4 regions of the Pseudoalteromonas sp. C2R02 genome follow, and region 1 is predicted to be linked to each of the others. Evidence: predicted binding sites of a transcription regulator. Region 1 holds the regulator's gene; each other region holds the start of a gene.

Region 1 (8,292 bases):
GATAGAAAAACAAGCTATTAATCAACTAGAGCAATATATTGATCAAAACTTTCAGAACGCTTGTCAGCTTATGTTTGACTGTACAGGCCGTATTATCGTTATTGGCATGGGAAAGTCAGGCCATATAGGTAATAAAATTGCAGCTACACTTGCAAGCACAGGCACGCCTTCGTTTTTTGTTCACCCAGGAGAAGCAAGCCACGGTGATTTAGGCATGATCACTTCACAAGATGTGGTTATATTAATTTCTAACTCTGGTGAAACCAGTGAAGTTATTAATATTATTCCTGTACTAAAACGCATTGGCGCTAAAATGGTAAGCATGTCCGGCAATATTGACTCTTCATTAGCTAAACTATCCGATGTGCATGTTTGCATTAAAGTTGAACAAGAAGCATGCCCTCTAGGTCTTGCGCCAACAGCAAGTACGACAGCAACCTTAGTGATGGGTGATGCCTTTGCTGTCGCCTTACTTGAAGCCAGAGGTTTTACAGCAGATGATTTTGCATTATCTCATCCGGGCGGCAGTTTAGGTAAACGCTTATTACTAACTTTAAAAGATATTATGCACAGTGGCATTCACATTCCGATTGTAAAATGTGATGATATTATAAAAGATGCGCTGATAGAGATGTCTGAAAAAGGACTTGGCATGACTGCAATCGTCAATAGCAAAAACCAACTTCAAGGTATTTTTACTGATGGTGACTTACGGCGTATTCTAGAGCAAAAGATTGATATCCATAATACTAAAATCAGTGACGTTATGACAACACAATGCACGACTGTTAACCCAGACATGCTAGCAGCTCAAGCTTTAAATATAATGGAAAACAAACGTATTAATGGTCTATTAGTGGTAAATGAATCACAACAACCTATTGGCGCACTAAACATGCAAGATTTATTGAAAGCAGGTGTATTTTAATGTCTGATAAAAAACCAATTGAAGCGCTAACATTTGCAGAACTATATCAAGAAGTTTCTGAAGAAACAGTGCAACTAGCCCGTAAAATAAAATTACTTATTTGTGATATTGATGGCGTATTTTCTGATGGCCGTATTTACTTAGGCAACCAAGGTGAAGAATTAAAAGCATTTAATACTAAAGATGGCTTTGGTATTAAGGCGTTAATTAATGCCGGAATTGAAGTTGCCGTGATCACCGGTAGACAATCAAATATTGTACAAAATAGAATGTCTAACCTAAATGTAAAACATATTTATCAAGGTCAAGAAAATAAGCTAATATCATATCAACAACTCAAAGATGATTTATCGCTAACTGACAGTGAAATAGCCTATATAGGCGATGATGCACCTGATTTACCTGTCATGCAGGAAGTTGGATTTGCAGTTGCGGTTAATGATGCACATCCACTTATAAGCCATATCTCACATTATAAAACCATGCTACCGGGTGGCTTTGGCGCTGTAAGAGAACTAACTGACTTATTAATGTTGTCACAAAATAAAGTTTTATTATGTGAAGGCACAAGTGCATGAACCTAGCTAGGCTGACTCTCAGTGCTATATTTTTCAGCATCATGCTGTGGTTATGGTATCCCTACCTGACCACCAGCAAAGTAACCGCTGTTTCCACACCTGAAATAGAAGTACTTCCCGATTACACCGCTGACACTTTAAAACAAACAGTTTTTGACAAACAGGGGCATGTTAGCCATAAAGTAACAGCTAAAAAAATGGAACTCTATCAAGAGCTTGGTTTTACACACTTTACTGAGCCCACTTTTACTTTATTTTCTGAAAATGATGTTTGGGCAATCAGTGCCGCTGAAGCGACATTATATGAGAATAATAATAATAAAAAATTAATTTTAGAACAAAGCGTTGTGGCTAAAAATCTGAACCCAATCGCGATGGTAAAAAAAATTACTACTGAACAAATAGAGATTTATATTCAAGACTCAACCATGCATTCAGATCAGTTAACCACGATGACAGGTCCAAACTTGTTGATCACAGGTAAAGGTCTCAATGCAGATCTAAATAAAGAAACGCTTGAATTAATCAACCATACTCAAACTATTTACTACGATAAAGAAAATTATGACCAATAAAACAATTTATAAAAAAAGATTTATCATTGCTGCATTGGCTTTAGTTACTCACTTTAATGTGCAAGCAAAAGAGCTTATCGGCAAGGTATCTATCTCTGCCGATACACAGCAGGCTGATTTAAAAAGAAATATTGTAATATTTAAAAATAATGTGGATATCAAACATACAGATAAAAACATCAAAGCTGACTTATTAGAAGTACATAGAAGAAGAGAATTAGGAAAAGAAAAACAAATATTGATAGCAACAGGTAACCCAGCTACTTTTATCGGTAAACTTAAAGACGGCAGCCCAGTAACAGCAAGTGCAAAAAATATTCGTTATGATGTTGAATCTGGTACTCTCACTTTTAAAGGTGATGCAAAAATAAACCAAAGTGGTCAATCAATGAGTGCTAAAACAATTATCTACGATCACCTTCAAGAACTTATTACCGCATATAAAGATAAAGACTCAGACCAAAGAGTACACACTGTTTTAACGCCAGTTAAAAAAGAAGAAACTAAACAATCGGGTAATAATTAATGAGCTTATTACAAGCAGCGCAACTGGCAAAAAGTTACAATGGCAGGCAAGTCGTAAAAAATGTGAGTTTAGAAGTCAAAGCAGGCACAATCGTTGGCTTATTAGGACCTAATGGTGCAGGTAAAACCACTTCCTTCTATATGATAGTTGGCCTAGTACCAAGTGATAAAGGCACTATTAAAATTGATGATGAAGATATCACTTTACAGCCTATGCATAATCGTGCGCGTATGGGTATTGGCTACCTACCGCAAGAGTCATCTATTTTCAGAAAGCTGACTGTTTATCAAAATATCATGGCCATATTAGAAACTCGCAAACACCTGAATAAGCAACAAAGAGAAGATGCGCTTAATAATTTATTAGATGAATTTAATATTTGCCATATTCGTGATAGCCAAGGTATGGCATTATCAGGGGGCGAAAGACGTCGAGTTGAAATTGCCCGAGCTTTAGCAGCTGAACCTAAATTTATTCTATTAGATGAGCCATTTGCAGGTGTTGATCCAATTTCAGTATTGGATATTAAAAAAATTATACAACATCTTAAAAATAGAGGCATAGGTGTGTTAATTACAGACCATAATGTGCGTGAAACCTTAGATGTATGTGAAAAAGCTTACATTGTTTCCCATGGCGAACTTATCGCATCCGGTACACCTGAAGCCGTTTTAGCTGATCAGACTGTAAGAGACGTTTATCTTGGTGAACAATTTAGATTATAAAAAAATATAAAAAGAAATATGGGCTATACTCAAAATTAAGTAAAAAAGAGTGTATTTAATTTAGATATTATAAGGATTGTTAAAACTTAATGAGGCAATCACTACAGCTTCGTCTTGGACAACAACTAACAATGACTCCACAGTTGCAACAGGCTATCCGCCTATTGCAACTTAGCACGTTAGATCTGCAGTTAGAGATACAAGAAGCACTCGAAAGCAACCCGCTCTTAGAACTTGATGAGCAAGACTTTAATGCTGAAGAAAAAACGTCAGCTTCTGAAAATGAAACAGCAGAAAAAGCTTCTGATGCAGAAGAGATTATCCCTACGGCTCAAGTAGAAATGGAAAGCTCCGAAGCCTTAACTAAAGAAACCCTGACAGACGAACTCGCAATGGATGTAAGTTGGGATGAATATGTCAGTGCCGCCCCCGTAGCATCGGCAGGACCTGCCCCAGATGATGATTTAGCATATCAAGGCAGTACATCCGAATCATTGCAAGATTATTTAATGTGGCAATTGCGCCTCACCCCATTTAGCCCTACAGATGAAGCTATTGCCACTGCAATTGTAGAAGCTGTAGATGAATCAGGTTACTTAACCGTTTCTTCACAAGACATTTTAGATAGTTTAGGTTCTGAAGAAGATGAAGTTGAATTAGATGAAGTTGAAGCAGTACTTAAACGCATTCAGGTCTTTGATCCTATTGGTATTGCAGCTCGAAGCCTATCAGAGTGTTTATTAATTCAGCTTAATCAATACGATAAAACAACTCCTTGGCTTGATGAAACCAAACATATTTTAAGAGAATACGTCGAATTATTAGGTGCGAGAGATTATCGCAGTTTAATGAAAAAAACTAAGCTCAAAGAACCTGAATTAAAACAAGTGATGGATTTGATCCATAGCCTAAACCCGAAACCTGCATCAAGTATCGTAAAAGAGCAAACTGAATATGTGATCCCCGATGTGACAGTAAAAAAAATAAAGGGTCGTTGGGCAGTTGATTTAAATTCAGATACCATGCCAAAAATAAGAGTCAATAATCACTATGCTTCTATGGCAGGCTCTTCTAGTGCGGACAGTCAGTTTATTCGCTCTCATTTACAAGAAGCTAAATGGTTTATTAAAAGTATAGAAAGTAGAAACGAAACACTATTAAAAGTTGCCAATTGCATTGTAATGCAACAACAGGCATTCTTTGAACATGGTGATGAAGCAATGAAGCCTATGGTGCTTAACGACGTTGCTGAAATGGTAGAAATGCATGAATCAACTATTTCACGTGTAACCACACAGAAATATATGCATACACCACGTGGTATATATGAACTGAAGTATTTTTTCTCTAGCCACGTAAGTACAGAAAATGGGGGTGAGTGTTCATCTACAGCGATTCGAGCACTTATCAAAAAGCTAATTGCCGCAGAAAATCAAGCCAAACCATTAAGTGATAGTAAAATAGCGGATATTTTAGCAGATCAAGGCATCAAGGTGGCCAGAAGAACGATAGCAAAATATCGAGAATCACTGTCCATTCCACCGTCAAATCAGAGAAAATGTTTAATCTGAGATGTATAATAGAAGGAAATACGCTTATGCAATTAAATTTAACAGGTCGTCATGTAAATATCACAGATCCACTAAGAGACTATGTAACAAACAAATTCGCTAAGCTTGAAAGGCATTTTGATCATATTAACAATGTGCATGTTATCTTAGATATCGAAAAGCTATCTCAAAAAGCAGAAGCAACACTTCATGTTAATGGAGGCGAACTTTTTGCAACTTCTGAGCATGCTGATATGTATGCTGCAATTGATGGCTTGATTGATAAATTAGATCGACAAGTTATTAAACATAAAGAAAAATTATCTAGACATTAAATATGATTAATTCATTTTTATCAAAGGACTGCACTAAAGCTGCAGTCCTTTTTCATAGCAAAAAACGAATGCTGGAATATATAAGCCAGATAGCACAGCAAAAGCTACCCGAGCTAACTGAACAAGAGATCCTTGATTCTTTATTAAAGCGAGAAAAGCTTGGAAGCACAGGTATCGGAAAAGGTATCGCTATTCCACACGGCCGATTATCCAATATAGATGAAACCGTGGCTATTTTAGTCGTAAATGCAGAACCCATTGCATTTGATGCAATAGACGATCGCCCTGTTGATATATTTATTACTTTATTAGTTCCTGATGCACAATGTCAGGCTCACTTAAAGACGTTAGCTGCAATTGCTGATAAACTCAAAGATAAACAGTTTTGTAAAAAATTACGTCATGCTCAATCAGATCAATCTTTATATGAGATAATGACACTTTAATAAAAATAAACTAATTATGAGTCATTATGATGATTAGTTTTAGTCAAAGTTGAAGACGCATAAGGAAAATTCAGTGCAACTTATCATTATAAGCGGTCGTTCAGGATCCGGAAAATCAGTCGCTTTACGCGTATTAGAAGATTTAGGTTATTATGCCGTAGATAATATTCCAGTTAACCTACTGCCTTCGCTTGTAAGAAGTGTATCTGATAATTACGATAAAATAGCTGTCAGTATTGATGTTAGAAATTTACCCGCTGAGCAAGAGGAGTTTAATGAAATTCTTGGTTATTTACCTGAATTTGTTAAACCTAGCCTATTCTACTTAGATAGTGATGATACAACTTTAATAAAGCGATTTTCAGAAACCCGTCGTTTACACCCATTATCTATGAATAATCAGCCGTTAGATCTGGCAATTAAACAAGAAAAAGAACTATTAGATATTTTAGTAACCAATGCTGATTTTATTATTGATACAACGGATTTAAGCGTTCACCAGCTAGCGGAATCCATTCGAGAAAAAGTATTAGGCAAAAAAGACAAGCAATTAATCATTACTTTTGAATCTTTTGGCTTTAAATATGGTATGCCAAAAAATGCAGATTATGTTTTTGATGCGAGATTTTTACCTAACCCACACTGGGAACCTGAATTAAAGCCTTTAACGGGGTTAGATCAACCTGTCAAAGATTATTTAGCCAGCCATAGCATAGTGCAAAAATTTAATTGGCAAATTCAAACCTTTTTACAAACTTGGTTGCCGCATTTAGAAAGAAATAACCGCAGCTACCTTACAATTGCAATTGGTTGTACGGGTGGAAAACATAGATCAGTCTATTTAGCGCAATCACTATGTGATAGCTTTTCTAAAAGCCATAAAAATGTAAAAGTTCGCCATCGCGAACAAGATACTCACGGTAAATAATGCAATATCAAGACATTTTCTTAATAGAAAACCGCTTAGGGCTTCATGCAAGAGCCGCGTCAGTATTAGCACAACTTGCCACTTCTTTTGATGCTAAGGTTATATTGCAACAAGGGGATAAAGAAGCGCAAGCTGATAGTGTTTTAGCTTTGATGCTGTTAGAAGGTGCTAAAGGAAAAAAAGTAACCGTGACGTGTAGCGGACCTGATGCAAAAATAGCACTAAAAACAATTGGTGAATTAATTGCTGATAAATTCCACGAACAAGAATAACAATAAGACCAGATGCCTGAAGCGTTAGAGCAAGATTACACACAAAAACAACTTCTAGAGGTTAATAAAGCCCTTAGTAGCGGTATGTTTGTGCATGTTAGACGTATGCTTGCTCATATGGCTGACTGTGATATAGCACTATTAATAGAGTCCTCTCCCTATAAAGGCCGAGCCGTTCTTTGGCAACTAGTAGATCCTGATGTACAAGGTGAAATCCTAGAAGAATTATCAGAAGACGTTCGTAGCGGTATTATCGCTCAAATGGAGCCTACGCTGATTGCTGCTGCAACAGCTGATATGGATGTTGATGATTTAGCAGAAGTATTACGTAGTCTTCCAGATGCAGTCTATCAAGAAGTAATAGGCTCTATGGATAGTCAAGATCAAGAGAGAGCGACATTAGCACTTTCTTATCCTGAAGAATCAGCTGGCGCTTTAATGAATACTGATACTGTTACAATCCGACCAGATGTAACGATTGATGTTGTTTTGAGATATTTACGTTTAAAAGGTGAATTACCTGACGCCACAGATGAATTGTATGTCGTTGATAAAAACAATCAATTTTTAGGGGGCGTATCACTAGCCTCTTTACTAACAAGTAATCCTGGTTTAACTGTTCGCTCCATTATGGACGACGAATATGAATCAATTCCCGTTACTATGGATGAGTCTGAAGTGGCGCAGTTGTTTGAACGACATGACTGGATTTCAGCGCCTGTTTTAGATGACAACAAACATTTATTAGGCCGTATCACTATCGATGACATTGTTGATGTTATTCGTGAAGATGCTGAACACAGTATGTTAAGTATGGCAGGCCTTGATGATGAAGCAGATACCTTTGCACCTGTAGTTCAAAGTACCCAACGGCGCTCAATATGGCTAGGTGTTAACTTAATCACAGCACTTAGCGCTGCGTTTGTAGCAAGTTTTTTTGAATCAACGCTCAGTATATTACCAATTTTAGCCGTACTAAATGGCATAGTGCCATCAATGGGTGGTGTCGCTGGTAGTCAGACTCTAACGCTTGTTATTCGCGGCATGGCAGTAGGACATATTAATAACGCCAATCAAAAATCCCTTATTCATAAAGAATTAGCGATTGGCGCACTAAATGGCATAATTTGGGCTATGTTAATCGCCTCTGTTGTTGCGCTCTGGCAATGGGATTTTAACTTGGGATTAGTCATCGCCTTTGCAATGTTTATGAACTTGCTTTCTGCAGGTTTAGCTGGGGCTTTTATACCTTTAATGCTTAAGAGAATGAATATTGACCCAGCTTTAGCTGGCGGTGTTATTTTAACAACAGTGACAGATATTGTCGGTATTTTTGCTTTCCTAGGTACCGCAACTTGGTTTTTAATCTAAAAATAAATGCTTGAATAACCACTTAGTAACCAAGTTTTCTCAAAAACAAAAAAGGCAA
Region 2 (8,292 bases), on a different contig from region 1:
GGTAAATCTGGTTGATTTAGCTTTATGCTTTTAAGTAAATCGATCCCTGAAAGACCACCCATCTGCACATCACTGACAACCAAAGATACTTTTTCTTTTTTAAGTAACATGATTGCTTGTTCTGCACTGTCTGCCTCGATGCAATCTATACCAGCCAACTGTAAGGTATCAATGAGTGCTTCACGTAAACCCGCGTCATCTTCAACTACTAATATTTTATTGTCGCTCATGATTTCTCCAAAACCCTTTTGTTTATTTTGGGTTGTATTGAAATTAGTGTTGTTGAAACTATCAAATTTGGCTCTTTAAACATTTTACTATCTTCTCATTAGTTTCAATTATCACACTTCATTTTATTCATTGTTATCACTACTAAATTGATGTTATTTACAGATCATGTAAGAAAATCGGTAAATGAATATTAAACGCAGCGCCTTCAATTTGATCTTGCATTAAACTTACTTTACCTTGGTGGCTATTGGCTACTGCATTTACAACCGCTAAACCTAACCCTGTACCTTGGCTTTTTGTAGTAAAAAACGGTTCAAATATCTTACTGACTAATTCTTTTGGTACGCCTGGTCCATTATCTGATACACATATGCACACCATATCAGGCTCTATTTCATCTCGTTTTGCTGATAATAAAATTTTAGAACCAGGGCCTTTCACTTGAATACTATTGTGGATTAAATTAGCAATTGCACTGGCTAAAGCGGTTTTATTACCGGTAATTTCAATATCCGGCTCAGGTAATTCAATGTTCAACTCACCATTATGTTGTGTAACCATCGCTTCAGAGCTTGCTTTTACTTCTGTTAATAGTTGCTGCATCGACACTTTTTCAACAACTTGTTGCTCACCACTTTTTGCAAATAACAGCATATCGTTTACTTGTGTTTCAAGATCTTGCAATCGTGACATCAGCTTTGTATGAAACTTGTCTCTAGAATGCGCTTTTAAGTTTTGATTTCCTAAATGATCGGCATATAGCATCGCAGCAGAAAGTGGCGTACGAACTTGATGGGCTAATGATGCAACCATTTTTCCTAACGCACCAAGCCTTTGCATATGCGCTAACCGCTCTTGTAATAAACGGGTTTCTGTCAAATCAGTCATTAAAATGAGTTGGCCAGGTTCTGGCGATAAAGCTGAAATATTTAGCTTTACTTTACGACCATCTTTTAATGATACTTCATGGCCATCATCTTGCTTTGGACAAAATGATCTTTGAATGATCGTTAACCATTTTTCACCTTCAAGTGGTTCTCCTAGCATATCAATAGCAATTTGATTTGCCCGAGCTATCATGCCTCGGCCATCAAGTACAATAACACCAGCAGGTAAAGTATCGACTAAATGATTAAGCCAACTTGATTGCTGTCTTAATTCATTTAACTCACCCACATATGACTCTTGCATTAAACAAGGGTTATATTGCGAACTTGTATAATCATTTTGAAATACTTGTGCTAGCGCCATAACTTTTAAACCTGACAAAAATAAAAATCTACATTGACTAAAGCAGAGATCGTGCCAAAAAATAAATCTTTAAATACAATGAGTTGCCATCAATTTAGACTGGTCAATAAAATGGCGTGAGCTATATCAGGCTATTTTTAGCTATGTTAAGGTATTACTATAAAATTTAATTAGCGAGCCATTTAATGTGTGAATACTGCCCTTGGTTAGATTTAACAAAAACCGATTATATAAAATATCATGATGAAGAATGGGGTGTGCCTTTATTTGATGATCAAAAGCTATTTGAGTTTATTACATTAGAATCAGCTCAAGCAGGCCTAAGTTGGTATACAGTTTTAAAAAAACGTGAGAATTATCGTAAGGCGTTCGACAATTTTGATCCTATTAAAGTTGCTAAATATGATGAAAATAAAATCGAAGAACGATTAAAAAATGCAGGTATTATTCGTAATAGATTAAAAATTCTGGCAACCATTAATAATGCAGCTAAGTTTATCGCAATACAAAATGAGTTTGGCAGCTTTGCTAAGTATCAATGGCAATTTGTAAACCATACACCCATAGTAAACGAAATTTTAACAGCCGATGATTATGTGGCAACCAGTAAAGAGTCAGAATTATTTGCTAAAGATTTAAAAAAGAGAGGGTTTAAATTTTTAGGTCCCACTACCGTTTATGCGCATATGCAGGCTTGTGGTATGGTGAACGATCATAGTTTCAATTGCCATAGAAGAGCAGATATTATTGAAGGATATAAAAAGGGGCTATAAATAGCCCTTTTTTATAAAGATAATTAAACGCTAATCTTTAGTTAAATTATATTTTTTCATTTTTTCAACCAAAGTTGTGCGTCTAACGCCTAAAATTTCAGCTGCTCTGGCAACAACAAAATCATGACGTTCTAAGGCTTGTGTTATTAAGCTCACTTCCAGCTCACCTAAATACTCTTTAAGCTGAATACCTTCATCAGGTAATAAACCCATAATATTATCTGGTTGCTCAAACTCAGCTTCATCATCGTCATAATCCGCACCATCAGAAAAACCAGAGCCAAATATATCATTTAATGCTTGTCGCTCTAAAATCTCTTCTGGGTATTCAGGTACGAACGCATCAACTTCTAAATGTTGATATTTTTTAGGCAAATCTTGTGCATCAATCACTTTATCAGGAAACATGATCACCATGCGTTCAACTAAATTAGCTAATTCTCTGACATTGCCAGGCCAATTATGCTCTTTGAGATTATCTAAAGCTTGCTCAGTGAACTTTGCAGAATAACCCCCCTGTTCACTGTTTCTTTTCATTAATTCTTTAAGTAATAATGGAATGTCTTCTCTTCGCTCTTTTAAAGCGGGATTCTCGATAGGAAAAACATTTAATCGGTAGTACAAATCTTCTCTAAATGAGCCAGCTTCAATCATTTCATCTAAGTTGCGATGAGTTGCTGCGATGACACGTACATCAGCAGAAATTGATTTATTACCACCCACTCTTTCATAGGTACGCTCTTGTAATACACGTAATAATTTAACTTGCATTTGCAGCGGCATATCACCAATTTCATCAAGAAATAAAGTACCGCCCTGTGCTAATTCAAAGCGACCTTTACGCGCAGAAATCGCACCGGTAAATGCACCTTTTTCATGACCAAATAATTCACTTTCAAGTAACTCAGCTGGAATTGCACCACAGTTTACAGGCACAAAAGGACCACTTACACGTTTGGATAATAAATGAATATTACGCGCAACCACTTCCTTACCCGTACCTGATTCACCTAAAATTAAAACATTGGCATTTGTTATTGCGACTTGCTCAATTAAAAAGCGCACATTTTTAATGCTTGGTGTTTCACCTATTAAGCCATCAAAATGCTTTGAGCCACGACTTGAATTGTTGTTTCCAGGGATCAGACGATGATATTCTTGGCAATCATGGATAAGTTGCGTGGTTATTGCGTAGTTAAAAGGCTCACTAATTAAACCGATTACATTAGCAAATGATAATAGCGGCTCTAAAGTCTCACCTAATAATAGAAAAGGAATAGCTGGATTTTCACGAATAATAACTTCATGTTCAAGCGAGCTGCTAGCACCTAAAATAAAAGCGGTTACACAATCGACTGGCGAAGCATATTTTTTATAATCTCTATCACTTACGATTTGATTCGCTTCATCAATAAACGATAATGAAGCTGACAATGCCTGTGCCCTGCTTTGATTTTCATCAAATATTAATACTTTTGCTGGACCTGTCATATATTAGAACTACTAGATATTTTTATTATGTTTATGATTGTAATCTGATTTAACTACGATGCAAGTTATTAGTGGCATTTTTTTGACGTATGTTATTATTTTGACGTATTTATTTTAACTTACCTATTAGATCCAAATGAAGTTCCATTTTAGCTACAAAACTCAACTAATATTTAATTTAGTAAAAAGATTCAAGAAATTAAATAATTGGGCGATACTATAAGTACAAAGTGAAATTTTATATTTCTTATGGCACTTTTCTTGCTTTTAATTTCACATGTTAATTTTTAGGATCCCGTTATGGCACATTTATCTATAAACAAATATCGTCAAGTTAGTGTTAATAATGTTCAAGATATGACTCCATACGAACAAGTTAATCTTATTTTTGTCAATATCATTGGCAAACTTGCTGCTGCTAAAGGTTCAATTGAGCGTAAAGAGATTGAAAAGAAAGGCAATAATATATCTGTTTGCATATCTTTAATTGGCGCATTACAAGATGCTTTAAATATGGATGATGGCGGTGAAATTTCAGCAAATTTAGCTTCGTTATATGAATATTGTCAGTACAAATTGGTTAATGCCAATGTTAATAATGATATTGAAGGTTTAATTGAAGTTTCAACTATCATCAAAAACATAAAAGAAGGCTGGGAAGCTATTCCTCAAGATATTAGGCAAAATGATCAGGCACAAGCTGCTGCAGGTTAATAATGAACTTTCATTTTGAAAACAAAAAATTAAATGAACTGTTTTCCTCATTATATGAGGCAATAGAGAATGAAGATGATAAATCATTAAAAATTCAAAAAGAATTAGATTTATATATTAAACTATTATGTGAAAATCCAAGTACAAAACCCTCTCAAGGTGAAGTTCTCTATTTAAAAGAAAATATAAATAAACTATCAGCAATAGCTGAACAAAAAAGAGAGTATTCAGGGAAGAAAGTACTTAAGCAAAAACAAAATTCTAAAGCGATTGCTAAGTATCGTTCAGTTTAGCTGCAGAAAGTGCACTATTGCTATGAATCTAGCTAATGCCATGATATAAGTCTTTTAATACAATTACTCCTTTCTAATTTTGCAGAGTATAACTATGTTCAATAACAAAAATATTTTAATAACTGGTGGAACCGGGTCTTTTGGAAAAAAGTATGTTGAAACACTTTTAAAAAGATATCAGCCAAACAAAATTATTATATTTTCTCGTGACGAGCTTAAGCAATTTGAAATGCAACAAGTTTTCCATGCACCATGCATGCGCTATTTTATTGGTGATGTAAGAGATAAAGAAAGACTTAATAGGGCTATGCGTGGCGTTGACTTTGTGATCCATGCAGCTGCAATGAAACAAGTGCCGGCTGCAGAATACAACCCTATGGAATGTGTTAAAACAAACATCAATGGCGCTGAAAATGTGATAGACGCAGCACTTAATAATGACGTTGAAAAAGTAATAGCACTATCAACGGATAAAGCTGCAAATCCAATCAATTTATATGGCGCAACAAAACTCGCATCAGATAAAATTTTTGTTGCCGCAAATAATATATCAGGAGGTCATAAAACGACATTTTCAGTAGTTAGATACGGTAATGTTGTTGGTTCGCGTGGTTCTGTAGTACCTTTCTTTGAAAAAATGGTAAATGATGGTTCTGATCACTTACCTATTACGCACATAGGGATGACCCGTTTTTGGATCAGCCTGCAGCAAGGAGTGGATTTTGTATTAAAAAACTTTGCTCGCATGTATGGTGGAGAGATTTTTGTGCCAAAAATTCCATCTATCAAAATTACAGATTTAGCTTCAGCAATTGCACCTAATTTGCCACAAAAAGAAGTAGGCATAAGACCTGGTGAAAAACTACATGAAATAATGTGCCCTGCTGATGATTCATATCATACATATGAGTTTGATGATCACTTTGTAATTGCGCCGAGCATAAAGTTTAGCAGTCGAACAAATGATTTTACAACAAATGGTTTAGATGAATCAGGCGTATTGGTAAAACCTGAATTTGAATATAACTCTCGTAACAATTCACATTTTATGAGCGTTGAAGAAATTAAAAGCTTTAATAAGCACGCAGAGCTATGATCCCCTATGGCAAGCAAGACATTAACCAGCAAGATGTTGATGCTGTTATAGATGTTTTAAAATCAGACTTTTTAACTCAAGGTCCAAAAGTTCCAGATTTTGAACAAGTAATAGCAGATAAATCTAATGCCAAACATGCTGTAGCAGTTAATAGTGCCACTTCTGCATTACATATCGCTAATTTAGCGCTAGATGTAGGCCCTGGAGATATTGTTTGGACTAGCCCCATTACTTTTGTTGCAACGGCTAATAGTGCTTTATATTGTGGTGCAAATATCGACTTTGTTGATATAGACTTATGCTCAGGTAATATGTCGGTTATTGCTTTAGAAAAAAAGTTGATCCTTGCTAGAAATAATAAAACTCTACCTAAAGTTGTTATTCCGGTACATTTAGCCGGACAATCATGTGATATGGAACAAATATATACATTATCACAAGAGTATGGATTTAGAATTATAGAAGACGCCTCTCATGCTGTTGGTGGTCAATATCATGGTAACCCTATCGGTTCTTGCCAATATTCAGACATCTGTATTTTCAGCTTTCACCCTGTGAAAATAATTACCTCAGCAGAAGGCGGTATGGCACTGACTAACAGTGATAAAATTGCAGAGAAACTAAAGTTATTTAGATCGCATGGTATAGTATCAGATCAAAATCGAATGACGGAGCAAAGTCATGGTCCTTGGTATTATCAACAGATTGCTTTAGGCTTTAATTATAGAATGACTGATTTACAAGCAGCTCTTGGTTTAAGTCAGCTTGACCGCATAGATAGTTTCATTAACAAAAGAAACCAATTAGCAAAAATTTATGACAATGCTTTTTCACAGACAAGCTTAACAACGCTTGCACCTAATAGTGACCGTTTATCATCTTATCACCTCTATATAGTACTACTGCCTGAAGCTAATATTGAACGTCATAAACAAGCTATCATAAAATTAAGAGAGCAAGGTTTATTTGCACACGTACATTATATACCTGTTCATCTTCAGCCTTATTATAAAGATCTCGGATTTAGCCCTGGAGACTTACCAAATGCAGAAGAGTACTATCAGCGAGCCATTTCATTGCCTCTGCATCCTCAATTAACGTCTCAAGAACAAGAATATATTATAGAACAAGTAAAGGCCTTAGTATGAAACTGGGGCTCGGTACCGTGCAATTTGGTTTAGATTATGGGATCAGTAATAAAAAGGGTCAAACCTCTCAAGATCAAGTTAAAGAGATCCTTCAATTAGCGGAAATTAAAAATACAACATTATTGGATACCTCATGCGCATATGGCAATGCGGAATCTATAATTGGTAATTACGCTAGTCCCAACAGATTTGATATTGTTACCAAAACTCCGGTATTTAAAAGCAATGTAATCCAACAGCTTGATGCTAAAGAGCTCATTCGCTCTTTTAACGATTCATTAAGTAACTTACAAATAAATCAAGTATATGGCCTATTAACTCACGGTCCTGAAGATTTGTTAAAACCTGGCGGCCATTATTTATTTAATGCTATGAAAACTTTAAAAACTGAAGGAAAAGTAAACAAAGTTGGCGCTTCTGTTTATAATAAAAAGCAAATAAAAGACTTGGTAAATACTTTTGATATAGATTTAATTCAGCTTCCTTTTAATCTATTAGATCAAAGATTATTACATGACGGTACTTTCGATTTTTTAAAACAACACAATATTGAAATACATGTTCGCTCAGCATTTTTACAGGGCTTGTTGTTTATACCATTAAACGAATTACCCGAGTTTTTCCACCCCATTAAACCGACCTTGGTACGCTTGAAGCAAAAACTGTTTTCATTAAACCTTTCACCTGCTCAAGCCGCTTTAGCATTTATAAACCAAACACCACAAATAGATAGAATTATTTGTGGTGTTAATACTGCAGAACAATTACAAGAACTCACTAAGGCCATAAATACAAGGATTGATCATGAGGAATTTTATCAATTTGCAATTAATGAACTCAAGTTTATAGATCCCAGTCAATGGCCTTAAAAATCACCTTCAATTAAATCCAATGAAAGACGTGTCCCTTTAGAAAAGTTATCCGTAAATCTAGCTCCTAATACTTGTTCATAATATTTAGGTGCTAAACCATATGATGGCCTAACAGATTGGATATTATCAGCAGTAATAATATCTCCTTTTTTAACATTTCTAGATATGTATAATGACCTTTTGGCTAACAAATTCTTTTTTGAGGCAGGAGATAAATCATAAGATATTTTACCTAACGCTTTCTCTACGGTTCTCACCTCAGTAACCATCATCTTGAATTCAGTAGGGTCTAATGAAAAAAATGAATCAACCGATTCTTCATTTTTATCTAAAACAAAGTGCTTTTCAATAACTCTAGCACCTAAAGTTACTGCTGAGATAGCAACGCCAAGACCTAAACTATGATCTGATATACCTGATAAA
Region 3 (8,292 bases), on a different contig from region 1:
ACCTTTTATAAAGATTTGTCGATTAATCAAATTTGATATTATGGCAACCCCCTTAGATTCAATAGCGCCTTTGATAAACAAGTTAAAGCAGAATAAATCACTTAAATTACTTGCAGAGAAAGTAGAAACAAATGAAGAATACATTCAAGCCAAGGAAATGGGATTTGACTATTTTCAAGGATATTATTTTTGTAAACCGCAAATAATTGAACAAAGTGATGTGGATTCTAGCCAGGCTGCGATAATTGCAATTTATAATGAAGTATTAAGGGATAATCTTAATTATGAAAACATCGCAAAACACTTTGAGCATGATACTGCGTTATCTTATAAGCTTTTGCGTTTTATTAATTCAGGGTTATTTGCAGTAAGAGAAGAGATAGGCTCATTAAGACAAGCTTTGGTTTATTTAGGGGAAGATCGCGTTAAAAAGTTTGTTTGCTTAATCATGACGGCACATTTAGCACAAAATAAACCCTCTGAACTAACGCAATTATCAATTATTAGGGCAAGATTTTGTGAGTTGATTGCAAAAAAAGTATCACCAGGCATGAGTAATAACGCATTTATAATGGGGCTGTTTTCATTAATAGATGCCATTTTAGATAAATCTATGGAAGATATATTGCTTACACTGCCCATTGCAGATTCAATTAAAGATGCATTGCTCGGAAAAAGCAATATCCTTTTTCATGTATTAGAAGTTGAAAAATCATATGAAAAAGCAAGTTGGTGGGCAATGAAACAAGCTTGTGAAAAGGTTAATCTAGATGAGGCCGAGCTTGTAAAATATTACACAGAAGCTATCTCCTGGGCTAATAGTTACAAATCTTTAAATTAGCTACTTTTATGGATGTTTTATATACGCATAAAGTCTTTCATTTTTCTGAATAAACCATCTTTAAATCCTTCATTTCTTGTTACAAATTACCCCTCCAAAAAACAAGCTAATCATTCACCTAAGTATCGAAAAACGGTAAAATATTTATACGAAATTTACGATATATTTAATCTATAAAAATACCATTTTAAGACTTTCTTAGCGTTATATTCCAAGTTGTTGTTAAAGATCTAAATACTCTTGAGTGGTTAGCTCTTTAATAATATTAAGGAAGCAAGTATGCAAATCAATAAACCAAGTATCGTCATTGTAGGTGGTGGAGCTGGTGGTCTGGAATTAGCCACAAAGCTAGGTCATAAGTTAGGGAAAACCAATAAAGCAAATATTGTATTAATTGATAAAAGTCGAACTCATATTTGGAAACCTTTACTGCATGAAGTGGCAACAGGGTCTTTAGATACCAGTATTGATGGCGTTGTTTATTCGGCACATGCAGCTAAACATGGTTTTAATTTTCAGTTAGGTGAATTTTGCAGTTTAGATAAAGATAACAAGCAACTAACAATACGTTTAAATGATGAAACCACCTCTAATTTAAATGACTGTGTGGTGAAATATGATCATTTAGTTATTGCTATTGGCAGCATATCCAATGATTTTAATACGCCTGGGGTCAAAGAACATTGTTACTTCTTAGATTCACATAAACAAGCAGAGCGGTTTCAAAGCGCATTATTAAATCACTTTACGCAACTTCATCAAAATACAGATTTAGATGAATTAAAAATTGCGATTGTTGGTGCAGGTGCAACAGGTGTTGAACTCTCAGCAGAGCTTTACCATGTTGCCCAATTGCTCAAAAGTTATGGTTTAAATAACATGACGGCTAAAAAGCTAAAAATATACTTAGTAGAAGCAGGGCCAAGTATTTTGCCAGCTTTATCTAATCGTATCGCTCATTCGGCAAAACGTGAACTCATTAAATTAGGCGTAGATGTTTTAGAAAATACCCGGGTAGCCAGCGCTAATGAACAAGGTTTATTAACCAGTGAAGGCGTTTTAATTGAAGCCGATATTCAATTATGGGCCGCAGGTGTTAAAGTCGCTGACTTTATAAAAGACCTCAACATTTTTGAGTTAAATAAATCAAATCAAATATTAGTTAACAATACATTACAATCTACAGCAGATGATGCAATTTTTGTATTAGGTGATGCATGTGCTTTTAAACAAAGCGATGGCTCATTTGTACCACCGAGAGCGCAAGCTGCGCATCAAATGGCATCATGTATTGCTAAAAATATTATCAATGAAATAAACCATCAACCTTTAGATAATTTTGTTTATAAAGATCATGGCTCATTAGTGAATTTGTCTCGCTTTAGTACTGTTGGGAGCTTAATGGGTAACTTAACTAATAACTCTATGTTTATTGAAGGTAAAATTGCTAGGCTTATGTATATGTCATTATATCGTATGCATCAAAGAGCCATTCATGGCAGCTTGAAAACATTTGCTTTATGGCTAATTGAAAAGTTAATGAAAGTAGTACGCCCAAGAATGAAGCTTCATTAAGTTAACGCTAAAAACAATCAGGCAAAATACAGTTTCGTATTTTGCCTGATTGCCTTTTTGCACAGATATATTTACACCCTGCCTTATTATTTTAAGAAAGTCACATTCAAATTGCATCTAAAATCAGTTAATCTAGTGTTAATTATGTTACTAAGGTTAGAAGTTTAACTGAGTAACATCAATAATAACTATAAAGTAACGCAGGATGTTTATGTTTCATTCGCTTAAATTCACCACCAAAATTACCATCGCCGCCTCTTTAGTATTAGTACTTGTATTAGGACTATTCACCGTAAATAACTTCATTTCCATGCGCTCACAAACAGAGCAACAATTAGAACTTGTTTTAAAAGAAATATCACAATCAGTATCGCAAAATATTGCAAACTGGTTAAATGGCAAACTTAACATCGTAGTATCAATTGCTGATACTTATCAAACTCAAGATCCAGAGTCAGTGACTTTAATGCAAATTAAACAGGCGAATAAATCTGGTGATTTTAAAAATACTTACATTGGTAAGCTAGATGGCGCATTTGTTTTAAATGATCCAAGCATTGAACTACCCAGTGATTATGATGCAAGACAACGTCCGTGGTACCAATTAGCTCAAAAGCAAAATACTACGGCTTTTACTGCACCTTATATAGATGTTACTACCAATGAATTTACGATATCAGCCGTTGCGCCGATTTTAATCAATGGTCAGTTCTCGGGTGTGGCTGGTGGCGATATTGATATGGGTACCATTACAGAAATTGTTAATGGCATCGACTTTTTAGGTTATGGCTATGCTTTTTTAGTCAATAAAGAAGCTAAAATTTTAAGTCATCCAGATAATAAATATAATGATAAATCTATTACAGATATTTTTGGCCAAAAACTCGCATTAAATAGTGATTTTGTTGAACAAAATATTAATGGTGACGCTAAGCTGGTTTCGTTTATCGAGATCAAAGGCATTAAAAATGTGTCTTGGTATTTAGCAGTTGTAATAGACAAAGATATTGCATTCTCATCAGTTGATTCATTTAGAAATGTAGCAGCGATTTATATGGTTTTAGGTGTTTTTGCCATCGTACTTATGATGCAGTTCTTATTGCGTTATTTAATGAAACCTATGAACCGTGTATCAGATGCCATTAAAGATATCGCACAAGGTGAGGGCGATTTAACACGAAGGTTAGTTGTCGAATCAAACGATGAATTTGGTGTTCTTTCTAGCTATTTCAATGATTTCATTGAAAAAATACATAGCTCGATTACTCAAGTCAAAGATACAACTGTTGCGTTAGAAAAGTCAGTGGAAAGTTTAGTAAACAGCACAGAATCAACACTCAATATGTATAGTGATCAAACAGACTGTACAAATAGTGTTGCAAATGCAGTTACTGAGCTCACTTCAAGCGCAGCTGATATTTCTGACAATGCGAAAAATGCAGCAAGCTTAGCTAATACAGCTAATAGTGAATCGGAGCACAGCCAAAATAGCTTAAATGACAACATTAAAGAAATAGACCATTTATCACAAAAAATGATATCTGCACAAAACTCTATTACAAGTTTAAGTCAACATACCGCAAGCATTGGCCAAATTTTAGAAGTGATAAAAGGGGTGAGTGAACAGACTAACTTGCTTGCTCTTAATGCAGCAATTGAAGCGGCTCGTGCAGGAGAAGCGGGTAGAGGTTTTGCTGTTGTTGCTGATGAAGTAAGGCAGTTAGCGCAAAGAACACAAGATTCAACAAAAGAAATTGAAATTACCATCGCGCAATTGCAAGAAGGTTCTTCAAAAGCTGTGACTGTGATCACGCAAAGTCAAAAGGATTCAGAAAATAGTGTGCAATCGGCGCGTTTAGCGGGTGAGCAAATGGCTAAAGTTACCAGCACTATTTTAGAAATTGATCAGGTTAATTTAAGTGTCGCAAATGCCACCCATGAGCAAAATCAAGTAATAGGCTCATTAGATAAAGAAATTACTAATATCAGTGAGTTAAATAGTACAGGTCAATCAAATTTAAATAGCACTTTAGAAGAGTGTACGTTACTTAAAAATGAGTTTTATGAACTAGAAAAAATGTTATTAAAATTTAAAGTCTAAGTTAGCCAGTTATGCTTAATATTGGTTATATTAAGCATAATTTAGTTTTTTTTATAAATCTTTAATTGTTACCTATTGAAATATAAGGTTTTTATATTTGGCATGTGACTTGCCTTTTAATAGTCAAACATTTTAAATATATTGAAAAATTATAGGGATAAATAATGTCAGTAGCCACACAAGATAGACCCATTGAAAGTGTTCGACAAGAAGTAATCGATCAGCTAATAATGAATTATAGCCATGGTGAAATATCGTTAGAAGCATTTGAGTCGCGTTTAGATAAAGCGATGAATGGCACTGATCCACTGACTATTATTGAGTTAACTAAAGATTTAAACTTAAATGTTAATACAAAATATCAAGATAAGAAAAAAAGCGCGCTAGGGACGCATTATCAACAAGGTAAGACTAAAGAGCTAGATAAATTGGTTAATGTACTAGGCTCAAGTAAGCGCAATGGGCAATGGCATGTACCAAAAAAAATCACGATAATTAATGTTCTAGCAAGTGATACTCTCGATTTTACCCAAGCCAGATTTACACACCCAAATACGCAAATAGAAGTACTCAGTATTTTTGGTAGTGTTGATATTTTAGTACCAGAAGATGTGAATACTCATTCAAATGTAAATTGTATTCTTGGGAGTATTGAAAATGACTCTACAGCCCTTTTTAGTGCTGATGCGCCTACAATTTCGATTGAAGGAAAAGTCATATTAGGTAGCTTAGATATTAAAATAAAACAGCCAATAAAAGAGAAATGGCTTAGGTTTGCAGATAGCTTAAAGGCATTGTTTAACTAATGTCAATTTAACTAAAAATTTATTTAACTCGGTTAAGGTTATTCAAAATCAAACATCAAAAAAGGCTGTTATAAAACAGCCTTTTTAGTATTCAAAATTTGTTATAAAACTTTACCAAGGAATTTTATCAAGTTTTACTTCTGTGCCTAATAAGTTTGCAATCTTTGGTACTAAACGTTCTTGTTCAGGGCTTACTAATGAAAATACATGACCTTGTATATCATCAACAGTTACTTTTGGCGCATCAGCAAACTCAAATTGTTTTGTAGTTAATACATCTTTAGATAACTCTTGCTTCATCGCTTTCGCTTTGTTTTCAACTTTTTTCACAGTCTTACGTGCTGTTCGGCCTGCTCTGTGAATGTAATCATTGCTGTTTACTGGCAAATCAAAGTTAATGACGTAATAAAGGTTATCAAAATCAATACCGCGAGAAGCAATATCAGTCGCGACTAAAAACTTAAACTCTTTATTTTTGAAGCTGTCTAAGCGTTCTTTACGTCTTTTTTGTTGTACTTCGTTATGAATGCCTTGGTTTGAAAAACCATTTTCAGTTAATAACTCAGTTAGGTCTTTCACATCTTGTTTTGTACGTGTGAAAATAAGCGCTTGATCACATCTCAGCATTTGTAATAGCTTGATTAAGTGTGACTCTTTATGTTTTCTGTAACAACGATACATGGTATGTACAATTTTTGACTGTGCAGGCTGTAGTTGTTCCGTTTTAATTTCTTTTTGGTGTGATAAATTGTCTTTACTGAATTTAGCCAATGTTTTGCTATCAGTTGCAGAGAATAAAACAATTTGTCTTTTCTTTGGCAGGGCAGTAAGAATTGTTCTTAACTCTTGTTGAATGCCCATACTCACTAATCTGTCAGCTTCATCCATTACAAAATGTTTTAAGTTATCAAGCGAAAAAGTGCCTAGTTTTAAAAGATCAACTAAACGCTTAGGTGTAGCGATAACAATATCAGCACCACGTTTAAAACGCTTAACTTGAGATTCAACTCTTACACCACCAAAAATACTGATAGTACGTAAGTTTAAATCTTTACCATAGTTAGCAATTGATAACTCAAGTTGTTGTGCAAGTTCGCGTGTTGGCACTAAGTAAATAGCACGTACAGGGCGTACTTCATCTTGACTATGATCAACCTGACTTAATTCTTGTAATGTAGGCAATAAATATGCAGCAGTTTTACCTGTACCAGTAGGGGCAATAGCATATGTATCAGCGCCAGATAAAACAGCGCCAATAGACTTCTTTTGTATAGTGGTAGGTGTTTTATAACCCAAGCGTTTTATGTTTGCTTGTAGGGTCTTGTTTAGGCCTAATTCAGCGAATATCGTCATTTTGATCAACTTGTAACAAATAATGGCGGGCATTATACCTATAATTTAATAAAAATACTTATGTTTCATTAAAGGCATTATTTTTAAAACAATTTTATCTATAATTTTTCTATATATAAAATCACTTCACCCATTTTTAGACCAAATTTTATAATATCAGTCTTATTAAATAGTCTTTTACTATCTAACAGATACATCCAGTCATCAAGTGTGACTATATATTCAGTGCCCTCTACTTTTAGCTTTAAATCGTATTGCCACGTTAAAACACTGCCAATCACCTTTCCTTGTGCAATGCCAATCACGTCTGAAGCCGTTCCTTCATATACGCCATTATTTTGTTTGACTACGGTCCAAGTTCTAGTCGACTCTTCACCGTCGCTAAATATAAACTCTTCGTATATGATACCTGTGTTTCCTTGCCATCTTGCATTGATATCAACAGAAAAATGTCGTGTCATTTTTCCTGAACGATCAAAGACAATGCCATACGCCACAAGTTTATTATTGAAAAAATCTTCAAATTTAAAGGTGGGAGTTGTATTTTGGTAATCATCTAAATTTGGACTAGAGCATGACCATAAAAATAAACTCATTAAAATTAAAAATACATTTTTCATATTATTTACCTATTAAACGTTTACGTAGTTTTGGCTCAGATGTATTTTCTGAAAGCCAAATATCTAGAAATGCAGGGCCAAAGCCTGGGTCGGATATCTCACCTATAAGTAGATTTTTGTGCTCTTTTGAAGTGAAGTAAAATTTACTTGTTTTATATGGGTCAACTAAGATAGTGAGCCCATTTCCTTCTTTTATATCTGGCCAAATGGCGTCTAATTTTTTAAGCCAGAGATTTTCATTAGGCTGTTTTAGTTGAATATGTTGCCATTGTTCTTTTGTGGCTTTTAACAGATCTTCTTTTGATATATCCCTTAAATAGGTTATTTTTAGGGCCTGAGGATAGCTATCTGGTTGCCAATTTTTGTCTTTACTCAGTAGTTCAATATCGTAAACATCAAAAAAAAGAACAGACATCTTGGCATGACCAATTTTGTGAAGGTCTGCCAATATTACAGCACTAGAATTGAAACTCATAAATACAATTATCATTAATAAATACAAATACTTTGTCATAATTTTTGTGCCTCATTATCATGATTAAACAGTACTTTTAAAGCAATGTAATATTTTACAAAAATGGGTAGCAGCAGCGCCCAAATAAAACCGTACAGGGATATAAATTGAAAATCTGTCAGTGTTGTCTCAAATGTATTTAAATTTAAGGCGCCATAGTAACTTGCAGGTCCTAAAACTAACCCGATTAGTGATATATATTTTACATTAATCGCACTTAGCCAATGAAGACAGTGATTGAATGTCACTGCAAATACACACCAAAGTAACATCAATGTACTTGGTAATTCATTGTTGCTAGTTATTATGACATTGAAATATATCATCAAGCAATCAACCACACAGCCAATTACAGCAATATTCAATAACCTAAAATCATCTAATTTGGATGGGCTCATAATAAAGTGAATTACAATGAGCGCAGCAATAAATAGAGCGCCTTTACCTGGATATAATGCAGCAATAAACCATGAAATTTGATA
Region 4 (8,292 bases), on a different contig from region 1:
GTGCTTGAAATAACAGCATAGCCTTTTTTAAGTTGTGATATGCGCCTGCTGATCAGTTTTTTAGGGTTTAGTTTTCCTTGTCTAAAACCTATGCCCACACCCCCTGCAAATTGATATATCAACTTTTTATTCCATAAAGAGTTTAATAATCTATCGGGCATTTCATTTATTTTAATCGGCATCACAATCGCATAGATATATCTATTAATTGTGCCTTGCTCTATGCGTAGTAATAAATCATCAGCTCTTATGTCTTTAGCGTCGTGTATTTGGCTTATTTTATTACCATTGCTGACTTTAAAAAATCTTAATTGGCTTGGTATTGAACAATCCTTACTAAAACCGAGCACTTTATGTGTTTTTGCACCGTTTGAATCAAGTTCAAAAATAGGCATACCAAGTAACTCTTGGTTATCAACCAAAGGCTGACCCAAACCTGATGCTTGGGTATGGCATGAAAAAGGGTAATTTAAATTACCAGAAAATAATGGCAGGGTGGGACCCACTTCTCCTAATTCAATTGGAAATTTTGTCGGATCATTCGGTCTAGGGCTATTTCTTATATGACTTGTTACTTTGAGCAATGGCGCTTCTACCGATGGCGCAATTGATAATACCTGCTGATCTTCATAGGGATTAAAGCTGCAAGTAATAAGCGTGAGTATAATAAATAAAGAGATTAAAAGCTGACTAAGTATTTTCATCACCACCTCCTGATATTAATTTAATTATAGGAGGTGGTTGGGAGTTTTGGACTAAATTTTAAATTAATATTTACACTCAGGGCAAAAGGGGATGCCCTGATTTTATCAATACCTATTTATCTATCATAGAAAGTTGCAATTCTCGATTACGACTGAGTTTTGCTAGGTAGTCATCTGCAATTGGCTTAAATTTAGCTAATTGAGATTTAGGTAATGATTGCGATTTAGGTAACTTAACGGTTCTAGGGTTACGATGAACACCATTTACTAAAAATTCATAATGTAAGTGAGCACCTGTTACTTGCCCTGTAGCGCCTACGGTACCAATTAATTGACCTTGTTTTACTTTTTGGCCTTTTTTAACCTTGCGCTTATGTAAATGCAGGTATTTAGTGACGTATTTTGTGCCATGTTGAACAAATACATAATTACCATTAAATCTACTGTATCCCGCTTTTATTACTTTACCATTACCAGCAGAAACAACTGGGGTTCCTGTTTTTGCAGCATAATCTATGCCTCTATGAGCTTTAACTCTGCCTGTTACAGGGTGTTTTCTGCGAGGGTTAAAGCTTGAGCTAATATACTTGAAGTTCACTGGGGCACGTAAAAATGCCTTTTTCATACTGCGACCTTGTGCAGTATAAAAATTGCCATCAGTGTGTAAAATTGCGCTGTACTTTTCACCTTGATTAATAAACTCTGCTGCAAGTACTTGACCTGTACCTATATATTCACCTTCAATATGTAGGGTTTCATAAATCAGAGTAAATTGATCGTCTTTACGAATATCGTTTGCAAAATCAATATCCCAACCAAAAATATCAGCAAAGTTCATGATTTGTTTGTCATTTAAACCCGCATCAACACCTGCATTCCAAAAATTAGAAGTAATAAGACCTGATGACGATTTAGTGCGTTTTTCAATCGTTTTTGATTGTATTTGTGATTGGTATTTATCTTGAATATTAAGACTGATTAATAAAGTGTCAGTTCTATTTAAGATATATTTCAAATGTGATAATTCACCAGCTGGATTTTTAGCAAAACTGAGCGTATCGCCTGGATGTATTTGTGTTAGTTTTTTTGTGTTTTTATCTGAATTTATTAGTTTATGTAATGTTTTAGCTGAAAAGCCTGCACGTTTAAAAATAATCGCTAAATTATCGCCTTTTTTAACTTTAAAATCTTTAAAGTTAATAGACGTATCAACCTCAGGTATTACTTGAACTTTGGTTGTATTCGTCTGTTCAATTTCTGTTTTGGCAGATTCTTCAAGTTTTTCTTGTATTTTAGGTGTGTTCTTAACAACTTCAAGATCTAAATTATAACGCTTACCAATTTCTAAAATTTTAGCATCATTGTCTTTAGAAGCTGTTGCTTGTTCTGCTGGGATCAGCGTAAGTCCTAACATTAAAGTAGACAAACCTAATATGACTAACTTGTGTTTTTTCGGTATTTTTTGTACCGCTTTTACCATCATTTTTTTGTATCTACCTAAATGATATTGTATAACAATATTTCAGCATATAATGATTTTTGTTCAGATACCAGAATTTTGTGTAAATATAGCGAGGTATAGCCGTATAAACTAGGAGAATAATAAGCTAGAATCGAGGCATAGCGTTATAAGCCTAAAAGCTAAAATATTATTTGGAGTATTTGATGAGTGATTTACAAGCTGCGTTTGCTGAAATAAAACGTGGTGCTGAAGAAATATTAATTGAAGATGACTTACTTGAAAGATTAAAGTCGGGAAAAAAATTAAAAATAAAAGCGGGTTTTGATCCAACTGCACCTGATTTGCATTTAGGCCACACTGTTTTAATCAATAAAATGAAGACATTTCAAGATTTAGGTCATGAAGTTATCTTTTTAATTGGTGACTTCACAGGTTTGATTGGCGACCCGACGGGTAAAAATGTAACTCGTAAGCCATTAACACGTGAAGATGTATTAGCTAATGCTGAAACATATAAAGAGCAAATCTTTAAAATCTTAGATCCAGCTAAAACAACCGTTGCTTTTAACTCTACTTGGATGGAAGAGTTAGGTGCAGCTGGCATGATCAAATTAGCAGCACGTCAAACAGTTGCACGTATGCTCGAGCGTGATGATTTTAAAAAGCGTTACGCAAATAACCAATCGATTGCTATCCATGAGTTTTTATATCCTTTAGTTCAAGGATGGGATTCTGTAGCATTAGAAGCGGATGTTGAGCTAGGTGGAACAGATCAACGCTTTAACTTATTAATGGGTCGTGAACTTCAAAAAGATGAAGGTCAAAAGCCACAAACTGTATTAATGATGCCGTTACTCGAAGGTCTTGATGGCGTTCAAAAAATGTCTAAATCTTTAGGTAATTACATCGGTATTACTGATAAGCCAACAGAAATGTTTGGTAAAATCATGTCTATCTCTGATGAGCTAATGTGGCGCTATTACGAATTATTAAGTAGCCTATCTTTAGGTGAAATCGAAGGCTTAAAAGCTAAGATAGCTGCGGGTACAAACCCAAGAGATATCAAAATTGATTTTGCTAAAGAAATGATTGCACGTTTTCATTCGCAAGAAGATGCAGAAGCTGCACATCAAGATTTCATTCAGCGTTTTCAAAAGAAAGCATTACCAGATGAAATTCCTGAGCTAACTATCACAATAGATGGTGAAGAAATTGGCATCGCTAACTTATTAAAAGAAGCAGGTTTGGTTGCCAGTACTTCTGAAGCGATGAGAATGATCAAGCAAGGTGCTGTTAAGCTAAATGGTAAAGAAAAAATATCTGATACTAAGCAAACATTTGATAAAGGGTCACAAGAAATTTATCAAGTAGGTAAACGTAAATTTGCCAAAATTACAATTGCTTAAAATATCTGCTGCGCATTTACATTGTAGCTACTGCGTGGCAGTAAATTGACCATGTAGTAAATTATAAAAAAGTGGGACTAGTCATGTTATTCAACATTAATAGTCTCACTTCATCAAATTAAATGTAAAAAGCTACAGTGCGATTCTAAATAAAATTTTTTATTGACTTAATTTACATAACTCTTCAACGCCAATTAATACCCTTCTAGTAAACCTATGCAAATGATCTGGGTTGATATTAAATACTTTCTTATTTTTAACTGCGGTGATCATTGGTAACGGATCCCAAGTTGTTAATTGCACGCTATTATCTGATTTTTCAGAAATAATAATAATATCAGGGTTATGCATTAAAACTTGTTCTTTATTTACCGTAGGGTAGGGTACTTCATGTTCAGCGAATGGATTATCAAATTGGCAAACATCCATCAGGTTTTGGATCCAGCTGTCGCCATTTGCGGTGATCAAAGGGGAATGCCAAATTTGAAAAAATGCTTTTTTCCTTGGTATATCTTTAAATCTGGCTCTTAAATCTGCTAAATCCGAAAGGTACGCATCTGTTACTTGTTTTGCTTTATTTTGTGTATTTGTAAGTTCACCTAAACGTAGCATTTCAGTTGCGAGACTTTCAAGTGTTTTAGGCGTTGAAATGAAAACTTCAATCCCCAAAGCTTCTAGCTTTTCAACTTGACCTAACACATGGCTATTTTGCCATAATAATACAAGGTCAGGCTCTAGCTCGATTAACTTTTCTAAATTGATACCATTAACATCAGATACAACGGGATGTTTTTTTGCTTGTTCAGGGAAGTCGCTATAAGCACTAACAGCTACAATATTTTCACCTAAACCTAAGCTATAAGCCCATTCGGTCAAATGAGGTGCTAGGGTCGCAATTCGTTTATTTGTTTGTGCTGAAGCGTAATTATTAAAACTCACAAGTAATAAGATAATAGCGGTAAATTTAGAGGTTAAACGCAAGGTAAATACTCACTTTAGATAAAATAATAAAACAAAACCACAATACTTTTACGCGGTTTATAAGTGTTATGGCATGTTTAATACTAGGTAATGTAGGTACAGGGTACTGTCCTACACGTATTTTTGCAAAGTGAGTTCCACAATAGAATGCTGGTCCGCCAAGTTGTATTTTTAATGCTGCACTCATACAGCTTAATAGCCAGCCCGTATTTTTATGATAAAAATGATTGCCGTAATGGTTTATATAATGAAAGCTCATTTTTGTTTCTTTACTTAAAGCAATGCAAATAGCCACGATACGAATAGGTAACCATTCTAAAATATATGTGAGATTGCGAATTGGCTGAATAAAAGGGCTGTTTGGTAGATATTGCTTACTCCAACTGGCATGCATTATGGTTAAAATTCTATAGCCTAAAGCAGCAATAGGACCGCCAATCAAATAAAAAAATAAGACTGCAAAGTAAAGTCTGGTGCTTCGTAAGGTTAAGGCTTCAATTGCAGCTTTGATCAACCCAGGCTCTGATAAGTTTTTAGTTTCTCGTCTAAGCCACACTCTGAGTAAATCTCTTGCAGCAGATTTTTGTTTTTGCCTTAATAGAAGCGGCAACCTATTAATTGATTGTTCTAATTTTTGACTTTCCAAACACAAATATAAAATTAAGCCAGATAATAATTCAGGGTAAGATGCAAATATTAATAGCCCATAACATAAGGCTAAAATGACCATTAAGGGTAAGATCGCAGCTAAAGAGCCAGATAAAATTTGGTAGTTCTTAGCGTCGTTTTGTTTATAAACACGTTTTTGTAAATTTGAAAAAATAACAAATAATAATGTAGCGGGGTGGTATGAGCGCGGTAAAGTTAGCCAACGCTCAGCTGTAAGAGCAAGTAATAAAACAAAAATCTCTAGCAGTTCATGCGAACTTGCAGAATCTGTCAAAAATATTTGTTCTAATACGTCAATCACTTATAGAGAAACCGTTTGAAGTTTTTCTAATAGCGCAGTCACCATTTTTGATGAATTTTCTGAAGCTTTAACTAGGTAGCTTTCAAATGATTCTGGAGATTCTTTGCCTGCGATATCAGATAAAGAACGAATAACTACAAATGGTGTATTTAGTTGATAACATGTCTGTGCAATTGCTGCGCCTTCCATTTCAACTGCAAGCATATCAGGGAATTGTGAGCGAGTAACTTCAATACGTGCTGGATCACACATAAATGAATCACCAGTACATACTAAGCCTGTCATCGTTTTAATACCTTGCATTTGTGCAATTGCATCTTTAGCTGCACTGATTAAAGCTGAGTGTGCTTTAAAACCTGCAGGCATATTTGGTACTTGGCCCATTTCATAACCAAAAGCTGTAACATCAACATCATGATGACGTACTTCTGAAGCTATAACGACATCGCCTACATTTAAACTTGGTTCAAACCCACCGGCCGAGCCGGTATTAATGACACAATCAGGCGAAAAAGATTCAATCAATAAAGTTGTCGCAATACACGATGCTACTTTACCTATGCCTGATTGCACTAATATGATGTCTTGATCTGCAAGTTTACCCTCATAAAAAGTAAAGCCTGCTTTTTGTGTTACAGCAGTTTGTTCCATAGCATCTTTTAAAATTGCTACTTCCGGTTCCATTGCGCCAATAATGCCAATTTTCATTTACTTAACTCTAAATAATATTTTTATATATTATACTCAGTTGTTACAAAAATAGCTAAGCTTGAACAAGCCCTGTAGATTGCGTTTTAACTTGGGATGCAGATAAAACCGCTGGTTTGCTCGAAGTACGTGCCTTTACCATAGGTTTTTTTGGTGCTGACTTACCAAGTTTAAACATAATTGCTTGTCGTACTTCTAATGGTTTATATCCTGCTTTTACTTTCATTCTGATATGAGGAATGCCTGCTGATTCTAAAGCACCATTAACAAACCAATCTTTTTGTGCTTTATGTCCTTGTTTATTGTTGTTATTCACTAAATCGATCGCAGCAACAATATTCATGGTTTCTTTATCAAGTAATACATAATCTAATTGTTTATTTTGTGCTTTAGTTAATGCGACACGTTTTGATTTTGAAGTCGTGTCAGATTTAAAATCAATCACGTCAATTAACTTTACACGGCTAACAATTTTGTATTCGTTGCCAATAGCACGCTCTAATAAACTCAAAAAGCCTTTTTCTATATGGGTATATAAAGTCTCTTTTTTAGTAAAAGGGTAAGGGTTTCCACTATCAGTGAGTTTAGTTGTGACCATAGAAGCAATAACAACTAAAACCAAGATCGACAATAAAACAAACTCCATAAATACACTCCAACATCAATAATTTGACACTGATAATAAAAATCAGTGAATATATAAACTTAATAAGCATGATATATGCCAAAATTATTCTTTTTAGTATGATGAGAAATAATTGCGCTTGATATTTTTTATTGTCAATAATCCATATATGAAATTGCTAGAGATATTGATAGAATGCGCTTTTAAGGTTAATAGAATGGAGATGTTGCTTCATTTTAATACTTAATGAAAATTGATTTTAATAATAATAAAAACGGTATCAGTATGAACTTGTTCAAAACTAAAATAAGTGTTTTAGGTGGTTTGTTTTTGTTGGCAAATCTGAACGTTGCTAGCGCTGCAACGCCAGATTTATTTTTATTTGGACAAAACTTATCTTTTTGTTCTAGCGAAAATTTACAGCACTGCTCCAAAGATAAAAAGGCAGATGGATTCAGTGAAAACGCAAAACAACCGGCTATTTATACCATAACCGAGCAGGCTCTTGAGCGCTTAAATGAAGTCCCTTGGACTGACCAACCAGAATTAAAACAGCAAACAATTGCATTATTTAAAGTATTAAAACCACAATTAGATGATAAACAGCTTAGTGAAAGACTATTTGTTCGCATGTTACGCCGACAAAATTTTAGCTACTTAAATGAAGACCTCAAAGGTAGAGATGTTTGGTCAAATTTATTTGAATTTGAAAAACAAAATTTATTTGATTTATTAGAGCAAAAGCAATCAACCAAGTCAGGTAAGCGCTTAAATACAGCTGTAGATATAAAATCAACTAATAATCAATCAGCAATTTTAGCTTATAAAGCTTTTTATAAAGCAGCATCAGCAGTCTCAGGGAAAAAGAGAAAGCCTAGAATTGCCTTTATTACTGGTAATGATAGAGACCCTTATAAAAATGTAGATTATTTTCAGAATCTTTTTGAGCAGTTAGGGTTTGAAGCTGACTGGCTCGCAATTGACTCTGCTATGCAAACCGCATTAGTGGCTAAGCAATATGATTTAACATCGTGTGATAGCTTAGAAGAGTTTCAAATAAAGAAACTGGCAAGTTATCGCCGAAAAGTTTTATATCCAGACTTATTTAAACAGCAGGTATCTCAATGTAAAAAGAAAGATGCATTTATTGACACTTTAAAAAAGTCTGATGCACTTTTTATTGCTGATGGTAGTCCGCTTTTAGCATTTCATAGTTTTTACTTACCAACAGGTGGAAAATCTGAGTTATTAAAAAAAGTTGAAGAAATGCTAATACAAAAGCAAATAATACTCGGATTTGAAGGTAGTAGTATTCATGGTTTAAGTAATAAGTCGACGATATTCTCAGGTGATGGTTTACAGGTCATGTTAACGCCTTCAACAGTGATGAGTTCAGGTAATGAAGCATGTAACTTAGGATTAGATTGTATTGCCCT

What was found. The regulator sigma-54, encoded in region 1, starts transcription at its own class of promoters, with help from an activator protein. The targets are predictions, from matches to a motif close to GTTGGCACGNNNNTNGNNT.
Region 2: a site for sigma-54 is predicted at 3,995-4,013, ahead of fliS (flagellar export chaperone FliS). Genes of this name have one in related genera too.
Region 3: a site for sigma-54 is predicted at 4,614-4,632, ahead of KO527_RS01120 (LiaF domain-containing protein). Genes of this name have one in related genera too.
Region 4: a site for sigma-54 is predicted at 6,942-6,960, ahead of KO527_RS21180 (DUF2726 domain-containing protein). Genes of this name have one in related genera too.

What each region holds. Positions count from the first base shown of each region.
Region 1 is NZ_JAHKQC010000009.1:131,301-139,592, forward strand. Features, by position in the region: gene KO527_RS01980 (KpsF/GutQ family sugar-phosphate isomerase) at 1-928, shown strand, start outside; gene kdsC (3-deoxy-manno-octulosonate-8-phosphatase KdsC) at 928-1,506, shown strand; gene lptC (LPS export ABC transporter periplasmic protein LptC) at 1,503-2,081, shown strand; gene lptA (lipopolysaccharide transport periplasmic protein LptA) at 2,071-2,607, shown strand; gene lptB (LPS export ABC transporter ATP-binding protein) at 2,607-3,332, shown strand; gene KO527_RS02005 (RNA polymerase factor sigma-54) at 3,422-4,903, shown strand; gene hpf (ribosome hibernation promoting factor) at 4,930-5,217, shown strand; gene ptsN (PTS IIA-like nitrogen regulatory protein PtsN) at 5,220-5,663, shown strand; gene rapZ (RNase adapter RapZ) at 5,737-6,591, shown strand; gene KO527_RS02025 (HPr family phosphocarrier protein) at 6,591-6,863, shown strand; gene mgtE (magnesium transporter) at 6,876-8,234, shown strand.
Region 2 is NZ_JAHKQC010000021.1:19,836-28,127, reverse strand. Features, by position in the region: gene KO527_RS06625 (sigma-54 dependent transcriptional regulator) at 1-230, opposite strand, end outside; gene KO527_RS06620 (ATP-binding protein) at 388-1,482, opposite strand; gene KO527_RS06615 (DNA-3-methyladenine glycosylase I) at 1,668-2,255, shown strand; gene KO527_RS06610 (sigma-54 dependent transcriptional regulator) at 2,286-3,746, opposite strand; gene fliS (flagellar export chaperone FliS) at 4,047-4,460, shown strand; gene KO527_RS06600 (hypothetical protein) at 4,463-4,753, shown strand; gene pseB (UDP-N-acetylglucosamine 4,6-dehydratase (inverting)) at 4,848-5,849, shown strand; gene pseC (UDP-4-amino-4,6-dideoxy-N-acetyl-beta-L-altrosamine transaminase) at 5,846-6,997, shown strand; gene KO527_RS06585 (aldo/keto reductase) at 6,994-7,866, shown strand; gene pseI (pseudaminic acid synthase) at 7,863-8,292, opposite strand, start outside.
Region 3 is NZ_JAHKQC010000008.1:82,070-90,361, reverse strand. Features, by position in the region: gene KO527_RS01135 (HDOD domain-containing protein) at 1-841, shown strand, start outside; gene KO527_RS01130 (NAD(P)/FAD-dependent oxidoreductase) at 1,121-2,416, shown strand; gene KO527_RS01125 (methyl-accepting chemotaxis protein) at 2,628-4,517, shown strand; gene KO527_RS01120 (LiaF domain-containing protein) at 4,682-5,323, shown strand; gene KO527_RS01115 (DEAD/DEAH box helicase) at 5,435-6,676, opposite strand; gene KO527_RS01110 (DUF3833 domain-containing protein) at 6,775-7,296, opposite strand; gene KO527_RS01105 (chalcone isomerase family protein) at 7,298-7,810, opposite strand; gene KO527_RS01100 (DUF2878 domain-containing protein) at 7,807-8,292, opposite strand, start outside.
Region 4 is NZ_JAHKQC010000043.1:44,738-53,029, reverse strand. Features, by position in the region: gene KO527_RS21210 (DUF6351 family protein) at 1-704, opposite strand, end outside; gene KO527_RS21205 (peptidoglycan DD-metalloendopeptidase family protein) at 817-2,184, opposite strand; gene tyrS (tyrosine--tRNA ligase) at 2,370-3,572, shown strand; gene KO527_RS21195 (cobalamin-binding protein) at 3,732-4,553, opposite strand; gene ampE (regulatory signaling modulator protein AmpE) at 4,537-5,523, opposite strand; gene mtnN (5'-methylthioadenosine/S-adenosylhomocysteine nucleosidase) at 5,524-6,231, opposite strand; gene KO527_RS21180 (DUF2726 domain-containing protein) at 6,287-6,877, opposite strand; gene KO527_RS21175 (hypothetical protein) at 7,142-8,292, shown strand, end outside.